DNA from 4 places in the Paenibacillus sp. FSL M8-0212 genome. Region 4 is predicted to be linked to each of the others. Evidence: riboswitches for the same ligand, from Rfam matches in the RefSeq annotation. Region 4 holds a riboswitch; each other region holds the start of a gene.
What was found. Region 4 has a riboswitch for cyclic di-AMP ahead of MKX68_RS24010 (3D domain-containing protein). Riboswitches for the same ligand answer to the same signal wherever they lie in the genome.
Positions count from the first base shown of each region.

Region 1 (3,457 bases), 3.0 Mb from region 4:
CAATTATTTGATGGAGAATTATCCGTAGATGAATATTTGCAGTTGGATGAAGCATTAATTCAGACGGCATTTACGCAGTGGCGCAAGGAGGACGATACTGTTCTGAGTGAGTTATGCGAACGTTTTATGGATCGCAAGTTATATAAGTATGTAGAGCTTGAACAGGTCGACTTGACAATGATGGAAGAGATTCGGGAAGCTTTTGTACAGGCAGGCCTCGATCCCGAATATGATCTTGAAATTGATTTTCCTTCGGATAATCCGTATGATGTGTTTCGTCCGGATGAATCCACAGATAAGCAGATTCTTCTTCTGGATCGACAGGACAATTTACGTGAGTTGTCAGAAGTATCTGACATTGTCCGTTCCATCAGTGGGCTTCACCGAGGGAAACATCATTTGTATTACCCGCAAAACAAGGTGGATGCGATTATTCACGAATTACCGTCACATATACGCCCCTATTTCTTGTAATCGTGTGGGTATAATCCGATGAAGAATTTTGATATCAAAACACTTTCTAAAAGAGCTATTTTTCATGATACAGTAATCTGCTTTAATGGGGAGTATATGTAGATCGACATAATTTTGTAAATGCAAGCGGGTAGAATGAGCACAATCAGCAATATATAGATCAGAATATCCGTATATCTTCTATATATTGTAGTTGTGAAGAAACAAACGTCATGATGTAATACACAGGTTACCCAAAATGTTTTATGTATGAGTCATTGAATTATTGAATTTTACAAATTGAATCTTCAAAAGAAGATAGTCGTTATTTCGACATGAAGGGAGATACAAACATGATGCTGTTCGACACACATACACATCTGGATGCACCACAATTCGACGAGGACCGCGAGGACATGATTCAGCGTGCTGTGGATGCAGGAGTTGGTCGCATGATCAACATTGGCTTTAACCGGGAGACGATTCCAACTACGATGAAACTCGCTGAAACATATGACTTTATCTATGCAGCTGTAGGGTGGCATCCCGTAGATGCGATCACTATGCAGGAGGGTGATTTGGAGTGGATTGCATCTTTATGCAAGCATGAAAAAGTGGTTGCGATTGGTGAGATTGGATTGGATTATCACTGGGATACTTCACCGAAGGAAATACAGCATCGCGTATTACGACAACAAATTGCTTTGGCGCGTGAAGTGAACATGCCGATTGTCATCCATAATCGGGATGCACATGAGGATATCATAAGAATTTTGCGTGAAGAGAAGGCGGGTGAGGTTGGTGGTGTAATGCACTCGTTCTCGGGCAGCTGGGAAACAGCGAAAAGTTGTCTCGATATGGGCTTCCATCTCTCTTTCGGAGGACCGATCACATTCAAAAATGCAAAGCAGCCCAAAGAGGTGCTGGCGAAGGTTCCTATGGACCGGTTTTTCATTGAAACAGATGCTCCATATTTGACACCTCACCCTTATCGTGGGAAGCGAAATGAGACAGCGCATGTACGTCTGGTTGCAGAGGCGGCAGCGGAAATTAAAGGCATTTCGGTGGAGGAAATTGCTGCAATAACAACCAAAAATGCCATGGAACGATTTGGAATTCGTTAAAAAAACGAGCAAATGAGGTGAAAAAGGCAGATAAGCGGAGGTAATTTGCCCTTTGATCCAAATAAATCGAGAATATTACAATATTTTAACCAAATATTCAGAAAAACGTACTTGATCAACGCTTTACAACATGCATCAAAACAGGATATCATCTTTTCAGTGAATTGTTGTGCGGAAAATTGGACAGATGTTCGGGGGATGAACAAAGGGACACTTTCCGATGAAACAACATTACTTTCATGAATCAGTCTCGCTGAGTCTCCGTTAACGGAGAGCGGGGGAACCAATAGGGCTTAAACATCGGTGTATTTGGCCGATGCGCAACGTTCGCTGACCCAAAAGCAGCGAAGGGAACTGCGAAGCCGTATTTGATTTCTTCTTTGGGTCTCGGGGTGAATTCAAGGGCGTCCGCCATGAGCGGGTGACCTAAGATAGGGCGGCTCTCTTTCGCCCGAACCCGACAGCTAACCTCGCAAGCGGAAAAAGAGAGGCAACCTCGTGCATGAATTTCCGATATTCAGAATCATTCGGAAGCCACGAAAGAGTTCCTCTTACACTCTTTCTTTGGCTTTTTTGTTTTTGAATAAAAGAAATATTGTCATCATACGGTAGGTATTCAGGAGGATGACATCATGTTGCGAAGATTGATTCATGGTGCAGAACCGGATTATGTTGGTCCAATCTGTGTTCTGTAGAAAATTTGGTATAGTCACGTCAAAGACATCATGCATTACTTTAGACGGCGAGGCTATGAAGGAGGACGGAGAAGTGGGCACATTCCAACCAGAAGAGACCCATGAGTCACGATCATCCAGTAAGTCTTTCGCGTTGCGGTGGAAGCATGAGAACATGCGTCAAATGGCATTGATCGCGATTTTCTCAATTGCGCTTACAATCATGATCTTGTTAGTCGTTTACGGTCAGGCCGGGAAACAAATTTCACTGGTTATTGATGGCAAAGCTCAGGTGGTAGAGACTCGTACAGGAATGCTTCAGGAAATGCTGGAGGAGCAGTCGATCACAGTCAGCCCTCACGATAAGGTATCCATGTCCATGAACGGGGCGATTACAGATGGAGACCGAATCGTTATTGAGCGGGCCGTTCCAGTCAACATTACGGCAGACGGAGACACCAAGACTCTGTATACAACGGATTCATCGGTAGAAGATGCAATTCAAAAATCAGGTATTCAAGTTGAGAGTAATGATAAAGTGTATCCGGCGCTTGGAACTGCCATCAAAGCGGATATGAAGATCCGTGTAGTGCGCGTAACAAAGCGTACAGTGGAGGTAGAGCAGCCAATCGCTTACAAAGTCATTAAAACGGCTGACCCTAGCTTGTACAAAGGGGATAACCGTGTCGTTGTAAACGGCAAAGAAGGCACACTTGTACAGCATATCGAAAAGGTATTTCAGGATGGAGAATTGGTCTCCAAAAAAATGGTCGGCAAATCTGTCGCGAATAATCGTGTAGATAAAGTGATCGCTGTCGGCACCAAAGCAAAACCGGTCGTGAAAGAACCTGTGATTCAGACCGTATCGGCTCAAACTTCAACAACCAAAAAGGCTACAACAACGAACTCGAAGAAAACATCTGCCTCGGGCAGCAAAGTCATTACCGTATCCGGGACTTCTTTTAAATACTCAAAAGTACTTAAAAATGTATCCATGACTGCCTACTCTTCCGAAGAGCCTGGCATTGGAACTAAAACAGCTTCCGGTACTCGTGTAACGGAAGGGCGCACCATTGCGGTTGATCCCAAAGTCATTCCAATTGGCTGGTGGGTATATATCGAAGGTCTGGGATTCCGTCGTGCGGAAGATACAGGCGGTGCCATTAAAGGCAACAAAATTGATGTATATTATGACAGTGTGAAGCA
Region 1 covers NZ_JBBORP010000001.1:2,435,033-2,438,489, reverse strand. Annotated here, with positions in the region: gene MKX68_RS10900 (HD domain-containing protein) at 1-474, shown strand, start outside; gene MKX68_RS10895 (TatD family hydrolase) at 807-1,577, shown strand; cyclic di-AMP (ydaO/yuaA leader) riboswitch at 1,819-2,072, shown strand; gene MKX68_RS10890 (ubiquitin-like domain-containing protein) at 2,346-3,457, shown strand, end outside.
Region 1: linked by a shared signal. The riboswitch ahead of MKX68_RS10890 (ubiquitin-like domain-containing protein) and the one ahead of MKX68_RS24010 (3D domain-containing protein) in region 4 are both predicted to bind cyclic di-AMP.

Region 2 (3,457 bases), 3.1 Mb from region 4:
TGCACAGATTATTTTTTCTCTGACAGCCACATGGCGATATTTGCAATTTCTTCATCCTGCAGCTTGCCCTTGAAGGAAGGCATACCACCTTTACCTTTGACAATCGTAGAATAGATCTTCTCCAGATCATCCTGGCTACCGATGTTAGCCAGAGCAGGTCCTACGCCACCCTGAAGCTGATCCCCGTGACAGGAGATACAATTGGCTTTGACCAGTGCTTCAGCCTGTCCGGCATCCAATGTTACTTCCGGCATGGTTGGTTTGGCTTCTTCAGCCACTTCTTCTTTCCCTGGAAGCGTAAACATTAAAACAATAGCTAAAGCGCATGCTGCAAAAAATACTCCGCTCATGATCCATTTGTGCATCCCTTATGTCCCCTCCAGAATGAAAGATCATCTAACCTGAAACTATCCATATCATTATAACGGAACCTGTACTGACATCATAGCATTTTGTGGGAATTTTTTGAACTAATCACATAACAAGGGGCAAATTTGGTTGTTTTGCAATGGATTCTAACCGCGAGGCCCTTCATAAACCATACAGTGAAAGGGCTTCAAGCCGGTTGGGGTCTGTCGTTCGTATGTATCCTGGGTGACAAATCCACTCTTCAGATAGACTTGAATGGCACGAGCATTCCAAGTGAGTACTTCCAGATCAATCTCATTCGTGGGATTTCGGCGAATGGCTTCCTGTACAATGGCAGTGACAAAAGCTGTCCCTTGACCCTGACCACAGAGCTCTGGATGCATGCCGAGGCCAATTCGGGTTACCCCTTGAAGTGGGAAGTATTGAGCAAATCCACATATACGATCGTTCTGATCCAGGACGATCGCATACTGCTCCTGCCGCAGCTGTGCATCTCCGAATTCCACTTCCAGAGCTTTCATCTGCTCCCAGGGGAGCCAGCTGTAGATATTGTAAGGTGGGTCATACTGCCAACTGCAGATAAGCTCCGCATGTTCTTCTCGCATGGGTACAACATGAAACGTCACAGGGGCTTTCTTCATACACCTGCATGCTCCTTTCCTTGAAACAGAACTCTTTGTCCACTCTACAAAAGAGCTGTTCATTTAGCAAGTCACTCTTCTCAAGAAAAAAAGTGAAACAAAAGTTCCGGTAATTCCGTTTATATTATAACGGGATGGGTAAAAACATCATAAGGGCACGGACGAACGAACGCAAAATGAACCTGTTGATGTCGCAGGAGATGCCCCGAGTATAACTTGCAACATGAATAAGGATTGAAGCACAAAAAAACCGCCGGATACATTCCTGCGGAGAATGTACCGGGCGGTTCTGTTATGCTTCTTGCTTCGTTCCAGTATGGTTAATGGTTACAGCATCATGTTGCTCAGCTTGTCCCTAGTCAAGGGCCAGTGATTCATATGCGTCCGTGCTCATAATCCGTTTCGCGCCAACATAACGATTGGCCCAATAGCTTTCACTCAATGCACTGATCGTAACGCCTTTGGAAGAAGAGGAGTGTGCGAACTTTCCATCCCCTACAAAGATTCCTACATGAGATACGCCTTTACCTGTTGTATTGAAGAATACCAGATCGCCAGCTCTCATTTCCATGCGGGATACGGAATCGCCCATGTCGAATTGGGAACTGGATTGGCGTGCCAAATCAATACCCAATTTGTCGAATACATACCGTGTAAATCCGGAGCAGTCAAAGCCGTTAAGCGTTGTTCCCCCACTTTTGTATGTAGTTCCCATTGCTGAATCAATTACTGTGTCCATCTTTGAATCTGCGAATGCGCTACCTGCACCAAGCGATAATGCAAATGTGATGCTAAGTACAGCTGCGGTTAATTTCTTCTTGAACAAGAGATATTCCCCTTCCAACGCCTGCGAGGTTAGCTTAAGGATTCGGTTGAAGGTCCCCTATGATCCCTCTGTAGCAAGATCAATTCACCCATAACTGGTTCCCCCGCTTCCCAGGTGCCAGGAATTTGGCTATGCTAGTTATGCACCTGCGAAATCAAGAAATGACGATTTAATTTTAAGTAGTTACAAATATGAATGTAAAGATTACAAAGTTGTTACTAAAAACTCACTGCGATTATTGTAACAGAGGAGTACGGCTTTGGCAACGTTTAGCAACAAATTTAGCAAAAAAAACCTCGACCTTTGACGGGGAAAGGTTGAGGTTTGCCTATTTATAAGTACATATTAGGCCATAAGTTTAACATGTGATGGTAACAATTTTTAAACTATCTGCTCTCACCTTTTGACATTTTGGACTGCCATAATCGGAAATGGCTGCATATTTTCCACAGATTCAATAGACATCTCGCAAGTGGATACGTCTGTTGTAGTATAAGTCCGGTAAGTCCCGTTAATAACCATGAGGCTGAAGTGAATGCCCCGAAGATAAGCAGGTGAACTCCGCCCAGCAGGAGTGCAATACCGATTACGGCGATGAGATGACGCAGTGCAATCCAGAGTGCTTTGAGGGTACCGTGAGCCCCGCCTTCTCCTTCTGGTGCCGAAACACCGAACTGCATGTAGAGCACGGCATGGTGGATGATCCAACCATATACAATCCAGGCAGCAACATAAGGTATACCAGGCAAAAGTAATTGAAGGGAATGAAATCCGTCCATGAGAATCGAGTAAAGCTTCGGTAAGAGCCAGTAGGCGGGCAGAAGTATCAATAATGTACGTATGGTGTGGAGCAGCAGCATCGGTTTCCACAGATTTTTGATTCCGCGGACGAAGGGGATGCGCTCTTCTGTAGAGTTAAAGTGCTGAAGTGAGTAGAGTAGTCCTGCCTGAATGAGGGGGCTGATCAACATGCGAACCAGCAGCATGCCCCCTAGAATCCATAGATAACGATGAACCTCCGGATGGGTAGACAAGTTAAGTTGACTTTCCATTTTGAACAAAAGTGTACTCAGTTCCCCGGCATCAGAATCTGGATAGCGCAGGAGCAGTGGGATGACGGCCGATTGTACCATTCGATAGAAGAAATATCCCCAAATGAGTTGATAGAGAAATAAGAGTGCGGCAATGAACATATGCTGACGGACGAGAAACCAGCCTTCACGTATTTTCGCTTTCACCGTTTCCACCTCACCATGACAGACCTCCGAATATGGCTTCTATTAGTTTGGTTACACTCATGCTCCAGCGGGACTTCGCCCGCTCATCCAGTCCGGATTTCAGGAAATTGTTCATATGGCGGTTCTCCAGCACGATCGTGTACAGGGGATCGGTCATGGCCCAGGATACGGGGGATGTGTGAGTTAATTTATAGGTGATGCGATCTTCTTTGCCATTCCATTGTTTGGTGAGGATATGCCCGTCTTCAAAAGCAATGCGAACAGGAACGGCGTTGTAATCACTTCCTTTTTTTGCGATCGTCACGGATGACTCGTACCATGTTTGACCGTCTTTCTGTACGGGCGTAACACGAATCTGCTCTACAGCAAAGTCAGCCATCCCG
Region 2 covers NZ_JBBORP010000001.1:2,357,874-2,361,330, reverse strand. Annotated here, with positions in the region: gene MKX68_RS10520 (c-type cytochrome) at 9-365, opposite strand; gene MKX68_RS10515 (GNAT family N-acetyltransferase) at 516-1,010, opposite strand; gene MKX68_RS10510 (C40 family peptidase) at 1,366-1,836, opposite strand; cyclic di-AMP (ydaO/yuaA leader) riboswitch at 1,840-1,977, opposite strand; gene MKX68_RS10505 (hypothetical protein) at 2,223-3,074, opposite strand; gene MKX68_RS10500 (M1 family metallopeptidase) at 3,085-3,457, opposite strand, start outside.
Region 2: linked by a shared signal. The riboswitch ahead of MKX68_RS10510 (C40 family peptidase) and the one ahead of MKX68_RS24010 (3D domain-containing protein) in region 4 are both predicted to bind cyclic di-AMP.

Region 3 (3,457 bases), 4.6 Mb from region 4:
ACAATTATCTAATCCTGATTGGGCACCAGTAACGGCAGGAGTTCATCCAATGAGTCAACAGTCCAATCCGCACGTTCCTCATCCGATCGGTCTGGCTGGAATCTTCCGTAACCCTGCATAATTCGAATCGTAAGCATGCCCAGCTTCCGAGCAGGTATAATGTCGTTGTCGATCCGATCCCCAACCATGACGGCTTCCTCCGGTTCACAGCCGGCCTGTTTCAAGGCTACAGCGTATAACTCAGGGTCTGGCTTGGACACACCTTCTTCAGCAGAACAGGCGAGAACGTCAACATACTTCCGCAAGCCGTAGCTCTCCAGTCTTTCTTCCGTTCCGGGACTCTGATTGGCAATGATGCCAATGCGATAATGCCGTGACAACTGCTGAAGAACGGAATCCGCTGAAGGAAAAGGACGTTCAAGATCTTTTTGAAACTTCAACTTGTCCTGAATCTGTTTCTGGTGTCCCTCGTCTTCAACGAAGGTGCGAATCGCCACTCTCATAGGCCGTTGCTCATATTTCTGGTAACAGTTCGCGAACAGTTCGCGTACCGCCTCAATTGTCACCGGATACCCCAAAGCACAGGCTTCACGGACGAACTGTCCGATAATATCATCAACCGGCTCCCATTCATCCACCAGTGTATCTCCAACATCAAAAAACAACCACTTTAATCCACCCACATCCGGCACGCCAATTCCTCCTTGTAAGCCACAGGCAATCTAAAAGTTCGTGTTCAAAAAGTCTTGAACTACCTTTAAAACCATAAAAAAGAAGACTCACCATCTTGCATGAGTCTCCTCAAACTTCCGTTTATCGATACATTCAATTATAACAGGCACCTTACACCTGAGCAATCACAAGCTATGGCATTAACCATTGAGGAGAAAGCCAACTTCCCCATTGAGCGAATATACAATCCGGTCTGCGCCCATGCCCCGATAGATGCCCTTAGGATGACTCTGCTCCGTAATGACGCACAGGGATTTCGATGTCCATGAACGGCAGATCTGTAAATAACGACAGGTCAGATTCAGGCTGTTCTCAAAAATAAACACGTTGCCTACGCTGCCCTGCGGCAAAAACCATTTTTGAGCTGCAGCCGTATTCATGCGAATGACATGTTCGACTCCGATTCTACGGAGTCTACGCTCTTCCCCTGCACTGTTGGTTAGAACGGCAAACGGCATTTTTTTGTACATTAGTAATTTGATAAATTTACGTCCTGCTTCATTTGGAGCAGTCACTAAGATCATCTCAGTATCCATCATTCGTTCCTCCCTTGGCGTGAAAAGACAACAAAAAAGAAGCGTGGGGGACCAAGGCCTCCCGAACGCTTCTTAAAGAATCCATGGCGAAAAGACCATGAACCAGCGTACGGCTTGTTGCCTCTCCCTTTAACGCTTACGAGGTTAGCTGACGGATTCGGGCGCGAGAGTCGCCCTATTTCCGGCTGTCACCGGAAAATTCACCCCATGAATGCCTACTGTCCTGGACAGCGCATTCTGTTGGTTCCCCCGTTTTCCACTCATCAATGAATGGAAACTCAGCGATTAAAACATCGTTCGTATATCTTAAGGATAAGATCGAGCGATATTATCGTTTGTTTCGTTTTTCAGGTACAATTTAGTTTAAATTGAAATTACGTTATGAATCATACACCCGTGCCATGATGGTGTAAAGTCCGCACAGATCACCGAATCGACAGATTTTCGGCAATACTCACATATAATAGCGCTTACAACAAGGTCATACTCTATCCATCTCTTTAAATCTATCTAATTCTCACTCTGACGAAAATCACTTCGCAATTCATTCACGTATTCTGCACAACTTGCCTATTTTGATGCTTTTAACACCACATTAGTTTTGCAATATTTAATTGCAACCAATATAATAGAAGATATAAGAGTAAATAAATGGAGGCGATTTAGATGACAATCTACGATTACAAAGTGAATACCCTTCGCGGTCAAGAAGTTGAAATGTCCGACTACCGTGACAAAGTGCTCCTGATTGTGAATACGGCAAGCTCATGCGGACTTACCCCTCAATTCAAAGGTCTGCAAGAATTGCAAGACAAGTTCCAGGATGCGCCATTTGAAGTCCTTGGTTTTCCAAGTAACCAGTTTGCACAGGAAAAAGGTTCTTCCGATGATATTGCCGAGTTCTGTCAGATGAATTATGGCGTAAGCTTCCCTATGTTTGAGAAAATTGATGTGAACGGCTCAAGCGCTCACCCTCTCTTCCAGCACCTTAGCACAGAAGCTCCTGGCCTGCTCGGCTCCAAAGCAATCAAATGGAATTTCACCAAATTCCTTGTGGATCAGAACGGACAGGTCATTAAACGGTATGCTCCCAAAACAACACCGGACAAGATTGAAGAAGATATCAAGAACTTGCTGCAAAAATAATACATTGGCCACCCGTAGCCGGAAGGTAGAGCACCATTGCCCCGGTAATGGATGGCCTTTTTTCTCAACTTTGATGTCAGACTGTTAAAAAAACAAAAAAAGAAGCTTTCCATTAATGGAAAGCTTCTTCTTAATCGTTCATATGATGCGGTCGAGAGGACTCGAACCTCCACGGGCATACGCCCACTACCCCCTCAAGATAGCGTGTCTGCCATTCCACCACGACCGCATGTCGTAAATAATCGGCAACAGAATTGATTATACCGGGTTCAGAACTAAAAGTAAAGTATTTTTTAATACTTCTTTTACAGCTAGGCATTTTCCACAAAAAACGCATATTCTCGTCATCTTTACCCATGAACTGCATACATTAGATTTGATCCCCTCCTTTCCGGATTGAGCTGATCTTATTGATTCATTTATATCTAGTCCTCCCTGCACTTCGCAGATATTTAACCTTATATGTTATATAAAATAACACAAATATTGAATCCCAGATTTAATCCATTAAATTTCACGGACACTATTGACAAAAAGCGGACATTTATGGGATGATAACTATCATATAATTCGGATTTTTAAACATAAAGCAATCAAAAAGGAATATAGATGTCACTTTAAGTTACATTTAACGAACACAGGAGGCGAATGATTGTGAACCGTGGGAATAAGCTGCTCGATTATGTCAAACTGCTTGATTCCTCTATTCAGGTTGGAGGGTTCACCCATTCCTTCGGCATGGATATCCATATCAGGGAGGGTACCATTCGTAATGCTGAAGATCTCGAATCATTCATGCGTTGTCAGTTGCATCCGAGCATCGTTCGTCTAGAAGGTATGGCCATCAAAGGCATCTATACCGCAGCAGATCACAAGGATACATGGCGGATAGCTCTAATCGACAAGCTCGTCCATGTTCAGCGAACCCCTGGAGATCTCAGAGAACAAGCTGCCTCCATGGGTAAACGATTGATCAGACTTGCACGCGCTCTGCACCCCTGGATTGAATTCAGCCAGCTCGAACAGATCTTTGCCAAATACGA
Region 3 covers NZ_JBBORP010000001.1:829,074-832,530, forward strand. Annotated here, with positions in the region: gene MKX68_RS03875 (HAD family hydrolase) at 9-692, opposite strand; gene MKX68_RS03880 (hypothetical protein) at 873-1,268, opposite strand; cyclic di-AMP (ydaO/yuaA leader) riboswitch at 1,387-1,562, opposite strand; gene MKX68_RS03885 (glutathione peroxidase) at 1,935-2,414, shown strand; tRNA gene MKX68_RS03890 (tRNA-Leu) at 2,561-2,643, opposite strand; gene MKX68_RS03895 (urease accessory protein UreF) at 3,069-3,457, shown strand, end outside.
Region 3: linked by a shared signal. The riboswitch ahead of MKX68_RS03880 (hypothetical protein) and the one ahead of MKX68_RS24010 (3D domain-containing protein) in region 4 are both predicted to bind cyclic di-AMP.

Region 4 (3,457 bases):
CAATCACCTGTAAACGTATGGATTTCAAATCATATGTACTCATATCCTATCCACCTATCCTTTTCTATATGTTATATATGGAGGAATTATGGCTGTCATAAGCTAAATCCGCAATGAAACTTCTCACACTACGCATATTTTATGGAACCCCCGGGCATACCAAGGAGAACGTCATTTTGGAAAAGGAGGCTGTTATTATGCGCGTACGCCTCATTATGCTGATGGTTATCGTTATTTTTCTCGGGGGATATCATGCTCCAGTTTCATCGCGGGATGTTTCAAGCCCGTCAATTGAATCAGTATCAGGTTCGGATTCTGCTGAAGAAGAACAACTGACATTGGGACAGTTACGTCAAAAATATGCCGATACGTTCAAAACCAATGGTCCTTCAACAAAGAAGGTTGCACTGACTTTTGATGATGTACCTGATCCACGGTTTACTCCACAAGTGCTGGATGTATTGAAGAAATACAATGTCAGAGCTACATTCTTCATCGTGGGTAGTCGTGCTGAGAAACATCCGGATCTGGTGAAACGCATCGTTAAGGAAGGGCATATGGTTGGTAATCACAGCTACAATCATCCTGAATTCAGTAAGCTGTCGATGAATGCCTTTCGCAAACAAATTTTACATACCGGGGATATTATTCGACATTTAGCGGGATATACGCCCAAGATGATTCGGCCGCCTTATGGAGACATTAATGAAGAACAGCTGCAATGGGCTGCTAGACAACACTATAGCATTGTGAACTGGAATGTTGACTCACTGGACTGGAAAGGCCTCTCCAAGGAAGAGGTGAAGGATAACATCCTATCTGCTGTGAAACCTGGCTCCATCGTTCTGCAACATGCAGGAGGCGGTGTGGGATCTAACCTGAACGGTACGATTGAGGCATTGCCTGAAATCATTGAAGAACTGCGTAACCGGGGATATGAACTGGTCACCTTGGACGAGATGTTGGGATTGCCAAAGGCCAAAGATTAGGATGACCGTGATAACAAATAAATGCGAATATTAAAAGGGTGCTGTTCAATCGCAGATTAGCGACTGGCAGACACCCTGTTTGAATTCATTTTAAATGTTATGATCTCTCTACTTCAGAATGTACAGCTCGATATCCTGAAAACCAAATGTGCTTACAGACTGTTTGCTACCCGGGATAAAGATATCAATTCGGTGACCCTTGATTGCACCGCCCACATCACGAGCTGTAGCTACAAAAGCCTGTTTTGGCAATCCCGGATGGCTGTGACCGGTTACCAGTACTTTGGTTCCGAGTGGAATCACACTTGGATCAACTGCGATCGTACCCAGTTCAAGATCATTGCCGAAGTAATCCACAGCACCCCATCCTCCATTTTCAGACGGATCTGCAGAGTATGCCGTTGCTTTTACGTTCACAGCTTTGCTGTAATCGAATGTTTTACCCCAAGCCTGAACAACTTTGTTATCTGTGTTAACATCCAAGCTTGCTGTAGTAACAGTCTTCGCTTGGGTCTTGCTCTCCGTTGCCGCAGCTGCTGCTACATTGTTTGCCTTACCGGGAATCGTAATTTTCAAACCACCATAAATGTTGTAAGGCGAAATGTCGTTGTTTGCTTTAACCAACGTGTTGATTGCTACTCCATATTGTTTTGATAAGGTGTAGAAGGTATCCCCTTCTTTGGCCACATGAACTGAATCGGCGTGAGCCGGAACGGCTTGAATGAGCATTGCTGTTGTCAATAATGCTACTGCTGTTTTGGCTATACGTTTCTTGTTAATCATGGTCTTCCTCCCTCATTGTGCCTGCGAAGTTAGTTGTCGGATTCGGATGAGGAGCCCACCCTATAGGTTCTTCATTACATTTGAAACGTTATGTACCCCTAATTCACCCCAAGCAGTGTGCTGTAGATCTTCCCCCTGCACAATCTGCATCGTTACATCCCCCGCACTTCCTGTCCGGAAGTTTCGGCAGAGTTCAATATATCACAATTTTGTAACCTGAACTTGTAGTAATTCTTACCAAATGGTTTTAACATGTAAGCATATGTAAGAATACAGGATACTTTAGAAATGTTGGACGACCCGATTCCTTTACATTTGGTAACAGAAAAGTTACTTTTCAAATCTATAAATGATTAATGCGCACAAAAAAATAGCGTTACCGACTCGAAGTCAGTAACGCTATTTGACACTTCATTTAGAGTACTTTGGCAAGAAAATCACGTGTACGTGAATTTTTGGGTGCTCCAAACACCTCATCAGGTGTTCCCTCTTCCACAATAACCCCGCCATCCATGAACAGGATCCGGTCTCCCACTTCACGTGCAAAACCCATCTCATGTGTTACGATGACCATCGTCATCCCGCCTTCTGCAAGACGTTTCATGACATCCAGCACTTCGCCAACCATCTCGGGGTCCAGTGCGGAAGTAGGCTCGTCAAACAGCATCACATGCGGCTGCATGGCCAATGCTCTAGCAATGGCGATCCGCTGCTTCTGTCCACCGGACAGCTGATTCGGGAATGTATCTTTTTTATCGTACAAGCCCACGGTGTTAAGCAGATCAGCGGCAATTTTCTCCGCTTCCTGAGTCGATTGTTTCTTCACTTTAATCGGAGCAATCGTGATGTTTTGCTGTACCGTTTTGTGTGGGAACAGGTTGAAATGCTGGAACACCATGCCCATTTTCTCACGAGTTGCATTAATGTTGTGCTTGGGGTCCGTAATTGACACACCTTCAAAATCAATCTCTCCTGAGGTAGGCTGTTCCAGCAGATTCAGACAACGCAAGAAAGTACTTTTACCTGAACCGGAAGGACCGATGACGACGACTACCTCACCTTTACCAATCGTCACGTTAATGCCCTTAAGCACATCGTTATTTCCATAAGATTTGTGTAATTGTCTAACGTCTATCACTTGCACTCAACTTCCTTTCCAGTCGTCCCAGCAGCTTGGACAAAATGAACGTTAATACAAAGTAGATGGCTGCTGCAATCAAAAATGGACTCAAGCCTTGATACGTAATGTTTTTGACCACACTTGCCTGATACATAATGTCCACCATACCGATAACCGAGATAATGGAGGATTCCTTGATGATGGTAATGAATTCATTACCGATCGCAGGTAATACAGCTTTGAAGGCCTGTGGCAATATGATATAACGCATCGCATCGCCTCTTCCCATACCTAAGGAACGAGCTGCCTCCAACTGACCACGATCCACACCTTGGATACCTGCACGGAAAATCTCCGCCAGATAGGCACCACTATTGATTGAAAGTGTAATGATACCTGCCTGAAGTGCAGTAAAGTTAATGCCAAAGCTCAGAGAAAAACCATAGTAAATAATCATTAATTGTACCAGCATCGGTGTGCCACGAATCACTTCAACGTATGCTGTACCAATCCAGCGCAAGATTGCGGCGTCATGCAAACGGAACAAACAGATGATCAATCCAAT
Region 4 covers NZ_JBBORP010000001.1:5,448,118-5,451,574, reverse strand. Annotated here, with positions in the region: gene lpdD (prenylated flavin chaperone LpdD) at 1-43, opposite strand, end outside; gene MKX68_RS24015 (polysaccharide deacetylase family protein) at 198-989, shown strand; gene MKX68_RS24010 (3D domain-containing protein) at 1,098-1,772, opposite strand; cyclic di-AMP (ydaO/yuaA leader) riboswitch at 1,775-1,971, opposite strand; gene MKX68_RS24005 (amino acid ABC transporter ATP-binding protein) at 2,188-2,910, opposite strand; gene MKX68_RS24000 (ABC transporter substrate-binding protein/permease) at 2,897-3,457, opposite strand, start outside.